DNA from 3 places in the Streptomyces sp. NPDC111520 genome. Region 1 is predicted to be linked to each of the others. Evidence: riboswitches for the same ligand, from Rfam matches in the RefSeq annotation. Region 1 holds a riboswitch; each other region holds the start of a gene.
What was found. Region 1 has a riboswitch for S-adenosylmethionine ahead of ACZ7MY_RS40060 (glutathione S-transferase C-terminal domain-containing protein). Riboswitches for the same ligand answer to the same signal wherever they lie in the genome.
Positions count from the first base shown of each region.

Region 1 (4,638 bases):
GGGTGATCCCGCGCCGATGGTGGCGGACGCCTCGCTGTCACCCCCGCAGGCGGCGAGTCCGCCGGCGAGGAGGGTGAGGGCGGCGGTAGCCGTCAGAGTACGGATGAGTCTGCCGTGAGGGCGATGAGTGGGCATGGCCGTCCTTGTCCGTCGATTGCTCTTCGTTGTTGGTCCGGCTGGGGTTCGCTGGCATCACGGGCCGCGGTTCACAGCACTTTGCTGAGGAACTCCCTGGTCCGCTGGTGTTCGGGATGGTTCAGCACCTGGTCGGGCGGGCCCTGTTCGACGATCCGGCCGCCGTCGAGGAAGACCACGCGGTCCGCGACCTCCCGTGCGAAGCCGATCTCGTGGGTGACGATGACGAGGGTTGTGCCGCTGGTGGCCAGGTCCTTGATGACGGACAGCACCTCGCCGACGAGCTCCGGGTCGAGGGCGGAGGTGGGTTCGTCGAAGAGGATGACGCCGGGGCGCAGGGCGAGTGCCCGGGCGATGGCCACGCGCTGCTGCTGGCCGCCGGACAACTGCCGCGGGTAGGCCGCGGTCCTGTCGGCCAGTCCCACCCGGCCGAGCAGGGTGCGGGCCAGCTCCCGCGCCTCCGGCTTGCGCAGCCTGCCGGTCGCCACCGGGGCGGCGGCCACGTTGTCCAGGACGTTGAGGTGCGGGAAGAGGTTGAAGTTCTGGAAGACGAAGCCGATCCGGCTGCGCTGGGTGAGGATCACGCGCTCGCTCAGTTCCTTGAGCCGGTCGCCGTGCCGGCGCACGCCGATGAGCTCGCCGTCCACACTGACGTGACCGGCCTCCGGTTTCTCCAGGTGGTTGATGACACGCAGCAGCGTGGACTTGCCGGATCCGGACGGGCCGATGACGGCGGTGACCTCCCCGGGCCGGACCGTCAGGCTGACCCCCTCCAGTACCCGAAGGGCCCCGTACCACTTGTGCACGTCGTGGACCTCGACGGCGGCAGGTCGTACGTCGGTGGTCATGTCGCGGTCTCCGCCCGGACGCGGGCCCGCAGGTCGCCCAGCGCGGTCCGCAGTTTCTGCAGGGGGGTCGGCGGGAGCGTGCGCAGCGCGCCGCGCGAGTAGTGCCGCTCGACGTAGAACTGGACGACGGAGACGACACTGGTGAGGATCACGTACCAGACGGTGGCGACCAGCAGCAGGGGCACGATGTCGCCGGGATAGGTGCTGCCCATGCTCTGTACCGAGCCGAACAGGTCGAGCAGCGAGACGTAGAAGACCAGCGAGGTCCCCTTGATCAGCCCGATGAGCTGGTTGACGTAGTTGGGGACGACGGACCGCAGCGCCTGCGGAAGCACGATCCTGGCGAACTGGTAGCGCTTCGGCAGACCGAGCGCGGCGGCCGCCTCGTGCTGCCCTTGGTCCACGGAGAGGATCCCGGCCCGCACGACCTCCGAAGCGTAGGCCGCCTCGTTGAGGCTCAGACCGACGACGGCGACCGCCAGATCGGTGGCGAGCCTGGACTCGTCGAAGGTGAGGAAGGCCGGCCCGAAGGGCACACCCAGGCTCAGCGTCCGGTACAGCGCGCTGAAGTTGTACAGGAACAGCAGCACGACGATGAGCGGCACCGAGCGGAAGAGCCAGGTGTACGTCCAGCTGACGGCGCGCAGCACGGGGCTGCCGGAGAGCCTGGCGAGCGCGAGCGCGATCCCGCCGAGCAGACCGAGCGCCGCGCTGTACGCGGTCACCTCCAGCGTGACGAGCAGTCCGTCGAGGATCACCGGCCGGACGAACCAGTACGCGAAGCGGTCCCACTGGTAGAAGGGATTGGTCGCCAGGCCGTGGACGATCTGGGCGACGAGCACCAGCACGATCGCCGCCGCGAGCAGCCGCCCGCGGCGCCGCAGGGGCAGCACCCGCTGTGCGGCGGGCGGTGGAGGTGCGGAAGGTGTCCCGCCGAAGGGTGGCGCGGGTGGGGTCGGCGCCGAGCGGGGGGACACGGCGGTGCCGGGTGGTTCGGTCATGGATGACTCCAGCGGTTCGGTACGCCCGCCCGGGCCGCGCACGCGGCAGCGACCCCGCCGGGCAGGGAATCGGCGGGCGTGGCGACGACGGGAGGCGGGGCAAAGCGGGCGGGCCCGGGTGGGTGGGGACAACGCCGCGTCAGCGGCGGTGTGCCGGGGTCAGGAAGCCGTCAGCCTTGACAGAGGGCGCGACAGGGCGCGGTACACGCGCAACAGAGGGCGCTGTGGAAGTGGTGCGGGCCGACGGGCAGCCGCGGGGGCGACGTGACGCGGCCGTGGGGCCGCTGTGCGGCCGTCCCCGGGGCTGCGTGCATTGTCGTCACCGTCACCGTTCCGCCCCGCGGGGCCTCGCGTTCACCGTCGTCGTCGGGCCGTACGGTCCGGTCGTCGTCCGGGGCACCGCACCGCGACACGGAGGTCGCCGTCCGGCGGGTCCGGACTCGCGCCGGAGTTCCTGCCCGATCTGCGGCGTAAGTTAGGCACGGCCCGCAGGGAATGTCAACGACCCTGTCTCACATCGTGAGCGGTGCGATGAGACGCGCACCGCTGCCTTGACGCGCGGGGTTTGACGACTCGACACTGATGGGCAGGTCACGATCGTCAGCGCCCCCCACACCGCCCCGCGGCACGGTGGGTCATCGGCCCCGGCCCGCTGACGGGCAACCCTCACATCGCGGTGGGGTGCCCCGGGTGACGACCTGGCCCCGCCGGCGCGGCGGGGCAAGCGCGGTCCCGCGTCCCGCGGGCCCCGAGCCGGGGAGGCGGACATGCCCAGGGCACGAGTCCTGTTCCTCACCCGCCGTCTGCACATCGACCTCCTGCGCGTCTGCAGCGCGTTCGGCGCGGCCGGCTGACCTCCACCCAGGACCTTCAGCCGTTCCGCCGCCGGTGCCTCCACGGGGTGACCGGTGGCCGCCACGCCTTGGAGAGGGCATGACCGACACGATCCCGCTCGAACCCGGCCTCCACGTGCTCTGTTCCGCGCTGCCGCCCACGTCACGTCCCGAGCGCTTCCGCAGCCGCATCGGTGTCGACCTCGCCGGCGGCTTCTACCCGGCGCCCCGTCGCTACGAGTTGTTCCTTTCCCCAGGATGTCCGCTCTCGCAGCGGGTCGCCATCACCCTCGACCTGCTGGGGCTGCGGGACTCCGTCGTCACGACGCCCGTCCCTGCGGGTGCCGCGGGCGGCACGGCGCTCGCGGCGCTGCGCGGGGCCTACGAGGCCACGTGGCACCGCTACGACGGCCCGCTCACGGTGCCCGCGCTGTGCGACCGGTGGACCGGACGGGTCGTCAGCAACCACACTCCGGACATCCTCGGAGACCTCGCGGGCCGCCTCGGCGCCGAAGGGTGCCGTCCCGTGCCGCAGCTGTATCCCCCGGCGCTCCTGGCCGACATCGAGACCATCCGGCGCACGGTGGACGCCGGCGTCACGCGGGCCGCCCGTCAGGCCGCGGACGGGGCGCCGTCCGAGCGCGACGCGGCGCTGCGGACCCTCCATGCCACCCTCGACCTGCTGGACCGCAGACTGGCCCGCGGGGCCCACGTCCTCGGCGCGCACCTGACTGCGGCCGACGTCGACGTGTGGGTGGCCCTCACCCACCTCGACAGCGGCCTGCTCTCCCGCCACACCCACCTCTCGGCGTACGCCGCCCGTCTGGACGCGCACCCGGTGTTCCGCGAGCAGCGGGCAGGTGGGGCCCTCACGCCCGTGTCGTAACGCACGGAGCCGTCCCCGCCGCGTAGGGCGAGCACGGGGGTCGGGTCGGCCGGTCGCTCAGGCGTCCCGGGCCGGAAGGGCGGGGCGCGCCCGGATACATGGGATGGAGGGATCGGCGGCAGGCTGGTCGAGGAGTTCGGCTGAGGACCTGACCACGGTGCGGGGGTGCGCCGGCCGCGTGGGTGGTCGATGTGCTCGACGTGGTAGCCGTCGTCTTCGAGGGCGGACACGATGCGCTGGCCGGCCGTCGCTGCGGAGGGCAGGGTGTCCGGCTGCCTGCTGTCGCTCAATTCGCAGCGGCCCGTGCGCTGCAACCGCACTCCTGGCCCAGGACCAGGGCGCCGGCGAGCAGCAACTGCGTGTGGTCGGCGCCGAGGGCCTGCGGGACTTCTGCTTCCGCGACCGCCGCGCCACCCGCCTGCAGGTGGAGTTCACCGATATCGACTACATAGAGTTCGAGTCATAGAGACGCGCGGCTTCTACCACTCGACTGCTCGTGCCGACGCGAAGGTGGCGGAGTGGAGTGTGCTGATGCTCGTAAGGTCACGCCCGCCCCGACGATCAGACGCCTTTCGATCCCGAGCGATCGCGCGCTTGCGTAAGCGCACCGGTCTCATTGGCGCTCCGGGGCGTGTCCGATCTCGTCGCGCATGGCTTGCAGAATGGCTCTCGCGGCAGCTGACGCGTCGGCGGCCGTGACCATCACGGTCTCTCTGTTGAGTACGAGGGCGGGGTCCTCCACTCGCAGCCACTTCACGCCGTTTGGGACGGTGTCTGCCGCCAGTGCGGGCAGGACCGAGACGCCCAGCCCAGCGGCGACGAGCCCCAGGCGTGTCTGCCAGCCGCGGGCCTCGTAGGCCACCCGCGGCAGCGATGTCACGCGGGACGACGGCACGTGAGTGGGCCTGTCTCTGGACGTACAGGACCGTCTCCAG
Region 1 covers NZ_JBVKBW010000031.1:50,874-55,511, reverse strand. Annotated here, with positions in the region: gene ACZ7MY_RS40075 (ABC transporter substrate-binding protein) at 1-135, opposite strand, end outside; gene ACZ7MY_RS40070 (amino acid ABC transporter ATP-binding protein) at 207-983, opposite strand; gene ACZ7MY_RS40065 (amino acid ABC transporter permease) at 980-1,984, opposite strand; SAM riboswitch class IV at 2,574-2,717, shown strand; gene ACZ7MY_RS40060 (glutathione S-transferase C-terminal domain-containing protein) at 2,918-3,703, shown strand; gene ACZ7MY_RS40055 (LysR substrate-binding domain-containing protein) at 4,317-4,583, opposite strand.

Region 2 (4,638 bases), on a different contig from region 1:
GTTCCCCGGTGCCGGCCACTTCCTCGCGGAGGAGTGCCCGGAGCAGTTCGTGGCGGAGGTCGTGAAGGCCTTCGGCGCCTGAGACCGCCCGCGAGGGCCGTCCCGGCTAACCCAGTGCCCGCAACTGGTCCAGGAACCACTGCTGCGGGGGGAGCGCCGTCGAGGCCGCCACCAGCCGCTTGGTGGCCTCGGCCCGCTCGCCGTGCGACACGGACAGCGCCTGGTGGAGCGCGTTCGCAGTGGCCCGGATGTCGTACGGGTTGACCACGAACGCGTCGTCCGCCAGCTCCTCGTAGGCCCCCGCCTCGCGGGAGAGCACCAGCGCCACGCCGTCGTCCGAGACGACCGGGATCTCCTTGGCCACCAGGTTCATGCCGTCGCGGATCGGGTTGACCAGCGCGACGTCCGCCAGGCGGTAGGCGGCCAGGGAGCGCGCGAAGTCGTCCTTGACGTGCAGGACCACCGGCTGCCAGCCCGGCGTGGCGAACTCCTCGTTGATCTCCTCGGCCAGGTCGGAGACCTCGTCGGTGTACTCCCGGTAGACGGCCAGGTCATGACGGGAGGGGTAGGCGAAGGCGATGTGCACCACGCGCCCGTGCCACTCGGGACGGTCGCGCAGCAGCTGCGCGTACGCGAGCAGGCCGCGCACGATGTTCTTCGACAGCTCGGTGCGGTCCACGCGCACGACGACCTTGCGGTCCGGGCCGCCCACCGTCTCCCGCAGCGCCGCCAGGCGCTCGTCCACGTCCGGCCGGTGCGCCCGCTCCCGCAGGAAGTCGGCGTCCGCGCCGAGGCCGTGCACCCCGATGCGGGTCGTGCGGCCCCGGTGGGTGATCGTCAGGCTGCCCGCGTCGCGGATGACGGAGGCGCCCAGCACGTCGGCGCAGCACGCGGCGAAGGCGTCCGCCCAGCGCCGGGTCAGGAAGGCGGCCCGGTCGGCGCCGAGGATGCCGCTGAGCACCTCCGCGGCGACGTCGTCGGGCAGCAGGCGGAAGTAGTCCGGCGGGGCCCACGGGGTGTGCGAGAAGTGGCCGATCCGCAGGTCGGGGCGGCGTGAGCGGAGCAGCTGCGGCACCAGCACCAGGTGGTAGTCCTGCACCAGCACGGCCGCGCCCTGGCCCGCCTCCTCGGCGAGCGCGTCGGCGAAGGCGGAGTTGTACGCCACGTACGCCGCCCACTGCTCGCGGAAGTCCTCGTCGAAGACGGGCTCCAGCGGGGTCTGGAACAGCATGTGGTGGACGAACCACAGGACCGAGTTGGCGATGCCGTTGTACGCCGAGGCGAAGGTGTCCGCCGGGATGTCCAGCATCCGTACGTGCTGGCCGCCGGTGTCGGTGGTGGGCAGCCGGCCCGTGCCCCCGGAGCTGCGCAGCACGGCGGCCCGGTCCCCCTCGCCCAGGGCCGCGCAGACCCAGACGGCGTCCGCGTCCGGCCCGATCGCGCTCAGGCCCGAGACGAGTCCGCCGCCGCCGCGGCGGGGGTCGAGCGTGCCGTCCTCGCGGAGGCTGTACGACACGGGGCCGCGGTTGGACGCGACCAGAACGCGCGCGGCATGCGAAGCGACCATGCGGCCAGCCTAGCCACGCATCCCTGACCGCAAACGTACGAGCTAGCCCAGCCGGGGGTTTCCGGCCTCCCGCCGGGGCCCCCGGGCCGGGGACCTACGCCACGGCGCGGCGGTGGGCGTACTCGGGGACCGTGCGCATCGGGGGGCGTTCCTCCGTCGCGACCTCGTGGACGCGCGGCTCGAAACCGCCGCCCGGCGCCCGGTCGAACTGGGTGAGGACGGGCCGCACGAGATGGCCGCGCGCCAGCCGGATCTGCGCGGTCCGGTAGATCGCCGCCGCCATGCGGCCCAGCGCCTGGCCGTCCTGGTGGCGGTGGTGCCGGACGCCCACGTCGACCTGGGCGAGCGCGTCGAGCCCGACCGTGTTGAGCGCGTCCACCAGCAGCCCCAGCTCCACCCCGTACCCCACGGGGAACGGCAGCCGCTCCAGCAGCGAGCGCCGCGCCGCGTACTCGCCGCCGAGGGGCTGGACGAACCCCGCCAGCTGCGGCCAGTGCAGGTTGAGCAGCGGCCGCGCGACCAGCTCCGTCACCCGGCCCCCGCCGGCCGGCAGGACCGTGCCCCCGGTCTCCAGCGGCCGGTCGTACATCGCCTTGACCAGCTGCAGGTCCGGGTCCGTGAGCAGCGGCCCGACGATCCCCGACACGAAGCGTGCGTCGAACTCCCGCAGGTCGGAGTCGACGAAGCAGACGATCTCCCCGCGCGTCACGAGCAGCGAGCGCCACAGCACCTCGCCCTTGCCGGGCAGCGCGGGCAGCCGGGGGAGCACCTCGTCCCGGTGGACGACGACCGCGCCCGCGGCGGCCGCGACCTCGGCCGTGCGGTCGGTGGAACCGGAGTCCAGCACGACGAGTTCGTCGACCAGCGGGACCGCCTCGCTCATCAGCTCGCGGCGGATCGTCCCGACGATCGCCCCGACCGTGGCCTCCTCGTCGAGGGCGGGCAGCACGACGCTGACCGTGCCGCGCGCACCGGCCGCGCGCTTGGCGGCGAGCAGTTGCGGCAGTGGCCTGTGGTCCGCCGTCCAGGACCGCCGCCGCAGCCAGCGGGCCACCTCGTCGAGCACTGGATCGCTCCGTTTCTGCCCGTCTCGAAGGACGGACGGCCTATGACCAGGTTCGAGGTCGTCGGTTACAGTCTTGAACACGAGGCATGACCATCGTATGTCCACGGTGATCGCGCCCCGTCCGACAAATGCCCGGGCCCTGCGCCCGGCGCCATACCGCTCATCCAGAGGGGCAGAGGGAACGGCCCGTTGAAGCCCCGGCAACCCTCCCGCCGACCGCGAGGTCCAGGTGGGGAAGGTGCCAATTCCGTCTCGCGGCGAAATGCGCCGCGAGGAAGATGAGGAGAAAGGGCCTCGCCTGACATGGCTGCGCAGACCGTTGCACCCGCGTCCACCGACTCCGCCTTCGGCCCCGCGTCCGCGCTCTCCTGCCGCGAGTGCGGCGAGCGCTTCCCGCTGGCCCCCCTCTTCGCCTGCGAGGTCTGTTTCGGGCCGCTCGAAGTGGCGTACGACCTCCCGAGCGGCGACCCCGAGACCCTCCGCAAGCGGATCGAGTCCGGGCCGAACAACATCTGGCGCTACGCGCCGCTGCTGCCCGTCCCCGCGGACGTGGCCGCCAAGCCCAACCTCAACCCGGGCTTCACCAAGCTGGTCAAGGCCGACAACCTCGCCCGCGAACTGGGCGTCACCGGCGGCCTGTACGTCAAGGACGACTCCGGCAACCCGACGCACTCCTTCAAGGACCGGGTCGTCGCCATCGCCCTGGAGGCCGCCCGCACCTTCGGCCTCACCACGCTGTCCTGCTCCTCCACCGGCAACCTGGCCGGCGCCGTGGGCGCCGCGGCCGCCCGGGCCGGCTTCCGCTCCTGCGTGTTCATCCCGCACGACCTGGAGGAGGGCAAGGTCGTCATGGCCGCGGTCTACGGCGGCGAGCTGGTCGGCATCGAGGGCACGTACGACGACGTCAACCGCTTCTGCAGCGAGCTGATCGGCGACCCGATCGGCGAGGGCTGGGGCTTCGTCAACGTCAACCTGCGCCCCTACTACGGCGAGGGCTCCAAGACGCTCGCGTACGAGATCTGCGAGCAGCTGGGCTGGCGCCTGCCGGACAACATCGTCATCCCGATCGCCTCGGGCTCCCAGCTGACGAAGATCGACAAGGGGCTCCAGGAGCTGATCAAGCTCGGCCTGGTCGAGGACAAGCCGTACCGCATCTACGGCGCCCAGGCGGAGGGGTGCTCCCCGGTGTCCACCGCCTACAAGGCCGGGCAGGACGTCGTGCGCCCGCAGAAGCCGAACACCATCGCCAAGTCGCTCGCCATCGGCAACCCGGCGGACGGCCCCTATGTGCTGGACATCGCCCGGCGCACCGGCGGCGCGGTGGAGGACGTCACCGACGAGCAGATCGTCGACGCCATCAAGCTGCTCGCCCGGACCGAGGGCATCTTCGCCGAGACGGCCGGCGGCGTGACCGTCGGCGTGCTGCGCAAGCTCATCGAGACCGGGCAGCTCGACCCGGCCGGGGAGACCGTCGTCCTCAACACCGGCGACGGCCTCAAGACGCTGGACGCCGTCGCCCCGACCTCCCGTCCCACGGCCACCATCCGCCCGAGCCTCGACGCGTTCCGCGCCGCCGGCCTGGCCGGCTGACCCCACCGCACCGGCTGACCCAGACTGAAGGTGAACCCCGCATCATGAGCGCTACCGTCCGCATCCCCACCATCCTCCGCACCTACACCGGCGGCCTGGCCGAGGTCCCGGCCGAGGGCGGCACCCTGGCCCAGGTCATCGACTCGCTGGAGCGGAACCACCCCGGCATCTCCGCGCGGGTCCTGGACGACACGGGCAAGCTGCGCCGTTTCGTGAACGTCTACGTGAACGACGACGACGTCCGTTTCTCCGAGGGGCTGCAGACCTCGGTGGGCGAGGGCGCGTCCGTCTCGATCATCCCGGCGGTGGCCGGAGGCTGCTGAGCCGCACGGCCCGCGGGCGACAGGGGTGCCGGGTACCTCCCGGCACCCCTGTGTGCGTGAGGGGTAGTTGAAGGCCTGTACAGTTGCCCTGA
Region 2 covers NZ_JBVKBW010000002.1:343,579-348,216, forward strand. Annotated here, with positions in the region: gene ACZ7MY_RS05625 (alpha/beta fold hydrolase) at 1-82, shown strand, start outside; gene ACZ7MY_RS05630 (alpha,alpha-trehalose-phosphate synthase (UDP-forming)) at 107-1,567, opposite strand; gene ACZ7MY_RS05635 (glucosyl-3-phosphoglycerate synthase) at 1,662-2,633, opposite strand; SAM riboswitch class I at 2,791-2,918, shown strand; gene thrC (threonine synthase) at 2,937-4,223, shown strand; gene ACZ7MY_RS05645 (MoaD/ThiS family protein) at 4,268-4,546, shown strand.
Region 2: it holds a riboswitch for S-adenosylmethionine, as region 1 does, so the genes downstream of both, thrC (threonine synthase) here and ACZ7MY_RS40060 (glutathione S-transferase C-terminal domain-containing protein) in region 1, are expected to answer to the same signal.

Region 3 (4,638 bases), on a different contig from region 1:
TGGGTGTGCTATCGGACAACGCCTAAGCTGGAGCCCGCAGCCAGGGCGACCCAAGGAGACCTACAGCCGTGATCACCGCGATCGTGCTCATCAAGACCAGCGTCGACCGTATCCCCGAGATCGCGGAGTCCATCGCTTCGCTCGACAGCGTCAGCGAGGTCTACTCCGTCACGGGGACGTACGACCTGGTCGCCATGGTGCGGGTGGCCCGGCACGACGAGCTCGCGGACGTCATCCCGGGCCGGATCAGCAAGATCCCCGGCGTCGAGGCCACGGACACCCACGTGGCGTTCCGCACCTACTCCCAGCACGACCTCGAGGCGGCCTTCGCCATCGGCCTGGACGCCTAGGACGCCTAGGACGCCCGGGACGCCCGGGACCTGCCGCTACGCCTGGCCGCGGTCCGGCACGCAGCGGCCGTCCTCGGTGCGGTAGCGCCACTTGGCGCCCTCCGCCACGAGCTCCCGCACCGCGTCGACGAAGCGCTCCACGTGCTCGTCCGGGGTGCCCGCGCCGAAGGACACCCGGATCGCGTTGAGCGCGGGGCCGGCCCCGTCCGGGGCGGCCTCGGGGGCCCCGCACTCACCCGGCTCCTGCTCGCTGCCCCCGAGCAGGGTGCGCACCAGCGGGTGCGCGCAGAAGAGGCCGTCGCGGACGCCGATCCCGTACTCGGCGGAGAGCGCCGCCGCGAAGTGGGAGCTGTTCCAGCCCTCGACGACGAAGGAGATGACGCCGACCCGGGGGGCGTCGTCGCCGAAGAGCGAGAGCACCTTCACCTCGGGCACCTCCGCCAGTCCGGCCCGCACCCGGGCCACCAGCGCCTGCTCCCGCTCGACCAGCCGGCCGAAGCCGGCCTCCGTCAACGTGCGGCAGGCCGAGGCGATCGCGTAGGCGCCGATGACGTTGGGCGAGCCCGCCTCGTGCCGGGCGGCCGTGGTGTGCCAGTCGACGTCCACCCCGCCGTCCGCGCCGCGGGCCACCCGACGCGAGGCGCCGCCGCCGGCCAGGTAGGGCTCGGCCGCGCACAGCCAGTCGGCGCGGCCCGCGAGCACCCCGGAGCCGAACGGCGCGTACAGCTTGTGTCCGGAGAAGGCCACCCAGTCCACGTCGAGTTCCGCGATGTCGACCGGGTGGTGCGGGGCGAGCTGCGCCGCGTCCAGCACGATCCGGGCACCATGTGCGTGGGCCGCCGCGGCCAGTTCCCGCACCGGCCACAGCTCGCCGGTCACGTTGGACGCCCCGGTCACGCAGACCAGCGCCGGTCCGTCCGCCACCCGGGCGGCCAGGGCCCGCTCCAGCGTCGCCACCGCCTCGGCCGGCGTGCGGGGGGCGTCGAGGTAGGTCACGTCGGCGTCCCGCCACGGCAGCAGGGAGGCGTGGTGCTCGGTCTCGAAGACGAGGACGCCGGTGCCGGCGGGCAGGACGGCGGCCAGCAGGTTCAGCGAGTCCGTGGTGGAGCGGGTGAAGACCACCTGGTCGCCGGGGCGACAGCCGAGGAACTCCGCGACCGTGGCCCGGCTCTGCTCGAACAGGTCCGTCGACAGCTGGGAGAGGTAGCCGGCCCCCCGGTGCACGCTGCCGTAGTAGGGCGCGTAGGCCGCCACGTCGTCCCAGACCCGCTGCAGCGCGGGCGCGCTGGCCGCGTAGTCGAGGGCGGCGTAGCCGACCTCGCCCCCGGTCACCAGCGGCACGAGGACCTCACGCCCCAGCACGGGCAGCGGGGTGTGGACGGTGGAGGGCAGGGCAGGGCGCGGCGACATGGCGAAGTCTCCTGGGTGCAGGCGGGAGTGAAGGAACGTCAGTGATGACGGGAAAGCCCTCGGCACGGCGGGCGGACGCCCGGGGAGGGTGGGTACGCGACAGGGGGCCCCGAAGGCCCTAGCGCATTCGCTTGCTCATGGAGGAACTCCTCTGACCGCGCTTGCCGCAGACCTCGCTGCCTACGGCCTGGTCATCACCCGGGGCACCCCGCCACGGAAGGAGGGTTGCCGGACAGCGGGCCGGGGCCGTTTCGCTGTCACTCGTGACCTGCGCAGCATCATGCCACACGGGTGTGACGCCGCAAGCCGCGGTCCGCATCCCGGACGGGCCGGCCCCGGGCCCCCGCCCCGGGCCGTCCGTCCCGCCGCGAACGCCACGGAGGGCCGGGGCAACCGCCCCGGCCCTCCACGGCCGTTCCCGTACGCCCGCCCTACGCGTGCGTGGCCGCGGCCCAGCGCTCCAGGGTGCGGGCGGCCGCGCCCGAGTCGATCGACTCGGCCGCCCGGGCGATCCCGGCCGCGATCCCGTCGGTCAGCCCACCGCCCGCGCCCTCCAACGCGACCAGCGCGGCAGCCGAGTTGAGCAGCACCGCGTCGCGGACCGGGCCGGTCTCGCCGGCCAGCAACCGCCGGGCGACGTCGGCGTTGTAGGCGGCGTCCGCGCCCCGCAGCGCCTCGATCGGCACCAGCTCGATGCCGACGTCGCGCGGGTCGAAGGACTCCTGCTCGACCTTCCCGTCGCGCACCACCCACACCTGGGAGGTGGCCGTGACCGTCAGCTCGTCCAGCCCGTCGTCGCCCCGGAACACCAGCGCGGAGGAGCCGCGGCGGGCCAGGACGCCCGCGATCAGGCCGGCCATCCGGGTGTCGAAGCACCCTACGGCAGAGGCCCCCACCCGGGCCGGGTTGGTCAGCGGGCCGAGGATGTTGAACGAGGTGGGGACGCCGAGGTCGCGGCGGGCCGGGGCGGCGAACCTCATCGCGGGGTGGAACTTCGCCGCGAAGCAGAAGGTGATCCCGGTCTCCTCGGCGACCGCCGCCACCCGGGCGGCGGGCAGGTCGAGGTTGATGCCCAGCTTCTCCAGGACGTCGGAGGCCCCGCTGGCGCTGCTGGCCGCGCGGTTGCCGTGCTTGACGACCTTGGCGCCCGTGCCCGCGATGACGATGGCGGACATCGTGGAGATGTTCACCGTCCTGGCCCGGTCGCCGCCGGTGCCGACGATGTCCACGGCGGGGCCGGGGATCTCCAGCGGCTCCGCGTGCGCGTACATCGACTCGACGAGGCCGGTGACCTCCTCGACGGTCTCGCCCTTGGCCCGCAGGGCCACCATGAAGCCGGCGACCTGGGCGTCCGAGGCCTCGCCGCTCATGATCCGGTCCATCGCCCAGGCCGCCTCCGCGGCCGTGAGGTCCCTGCCGTTCAGCAGTGCGCCCAGGACGTCGGGCCAGGAGCCGCCCGCCACTGATGCGCCTCCGGCGGGGTTCACAACGCTCATGGTCCACTCCACGGGGTCTGACGTGCGGCGGGAAGTCTTCGGGCCCCAGCCTATCGGCGCGGGGGAACGGGAAAGGGCCCCGTCCATCGGATGGACGGGACCCTGCCCGGTGGCACAGCTTCAGTGATCAGTGGTGACCGTGGCCGCTCGTGATCTCCTCGTACTCCTCGACGGTGGGCTTGTCGATCTGCGTTCCCTCGCCGTAGTAGCCGCGGGACAGCCTGGCGCGCAGCTTCGCGGTGCGGCCGACCTTCTTCTCCACGCCGTTCTCGTCGACCTCGGGGCCGACGTCGAGCGGCTTGGGCTGCTCGTGCGCGGTGAGCTTGAACAGCGAGCCCTGCTCCAGCGGCTCGTGGATCTCGATGAACTCACCGTGCGGGAGCCGCTTGATGATGCCGGTCTCACGACCGTGCAGCACCTTGTCGCGGTCGCGCCGTTGCAGACCCAGGCAGATCCGCTTGGTGACGAAGAAGACCAGCACCGGCAGCACGAAGAACGAGATCCGGACCACCCAGGTGATCGCGTTGATCGACAGGTGGAAGCGGGTCGCGAAGAGGTCGTTGCCACCACCGACGAGCAGGATCAGGTAGAGGCTGATCCAGGCCGCGCCGATGCCCGTGCGGACCGGCCGGTTGCGCGGGCGGTCGAGCAGGTGGTGCTCGCGCTTGTCACCGGTGACCCAGGACTCCAGGAACGGGTAGACGCCCATGAAGCCCAGGACCAGCGGGAAGATCACCAGCGGGATGAACACGCCCAGGACGAGCGTGTGGCCCGCGAAGTTGATCTCCCAGCCCGGCATGATGCGGATCAGGCCCTCGGAGAAGCCCATGTACCAGTCGGGCTGGGCGTCGGTCGACACCTGGTCCGGCCGGTAGGGGCCGTACGCCCACACCGGGTTGACGGAGACCAGCGCGGACATGGCCGCGATGACACCGAAGACGATGAAGAAGAAGCCGCCCGCCTTGGCCGTGTAGACCGGGAAGAACGGCATGCCCACGACGTTCTTCTCGGACTTGCCGGGGCCGGCCCACTGCGTGTGCTTGTGGTAGACGATCAGGATCAGGTGGGCCACCAGCAGGCCCGCCATGATGCCGGGGATCAGCAGCACGTGGATGGTGTAGAACCGCGGCACGATGTCGGCGCCGGGGAACTCACCGCCGAAGAGGAAGAACGAGAGGTACGTGCCGACGATCGGCACGGACAGGACCGCGCCCTCCATGAAGCGGATGCCGGTGCCGGACAGCAGGTCGTCCGGCAGCGAGTAGCCCATGAAGCCGTCGAACATGCCGAGGAACAGCAGCAGGAAGCCGAAGACCCAGTTGATCTCGCGCGGCTTGCGGAACGCACCGGTGAAGAAGATGCGCATCATGTGCACGAGCATC
Region 3 covers NZ_JBVKBW010000001.1:7,508-12,145, forward strand. Annotated here, with positions in the region: gene ACZ7MY_RS00035 (rhomboid family intramembrane serine protease) at 1-72, shown strand, start outside; gene ACZ7MY_RS00040 (Lrp/AsnC family transcriptional regulator) at 69-350, shown strand; gene ACZ7MY_RS00045 (aminotransferase class V-fold PLP-dependent enzyme) at 387-1,760, opposite strand; SAM riboswitch class IV at 1,913-2,029, opposite strand; gene trpD (anthranilate phosphoribosyltransferase) at 2,192-3,256, opposite strand; gene qcrB (cytochrome bc1 complex cytochrome b subunit) at 3,384-4,638, opposite strand, start outside.
Region 3: it holds a riboswitch for S-adenosylmethionine, as region 1 does, so the genes downstream of both, ACZ7MY_RS00045 (aminotransferase class V-fold PLP-dependent enzyme) here and ACZ7MY_RS40060 (glutathione S-transferase C-terminal domain-containing protein) in region 1, are expected to answer to the same signal.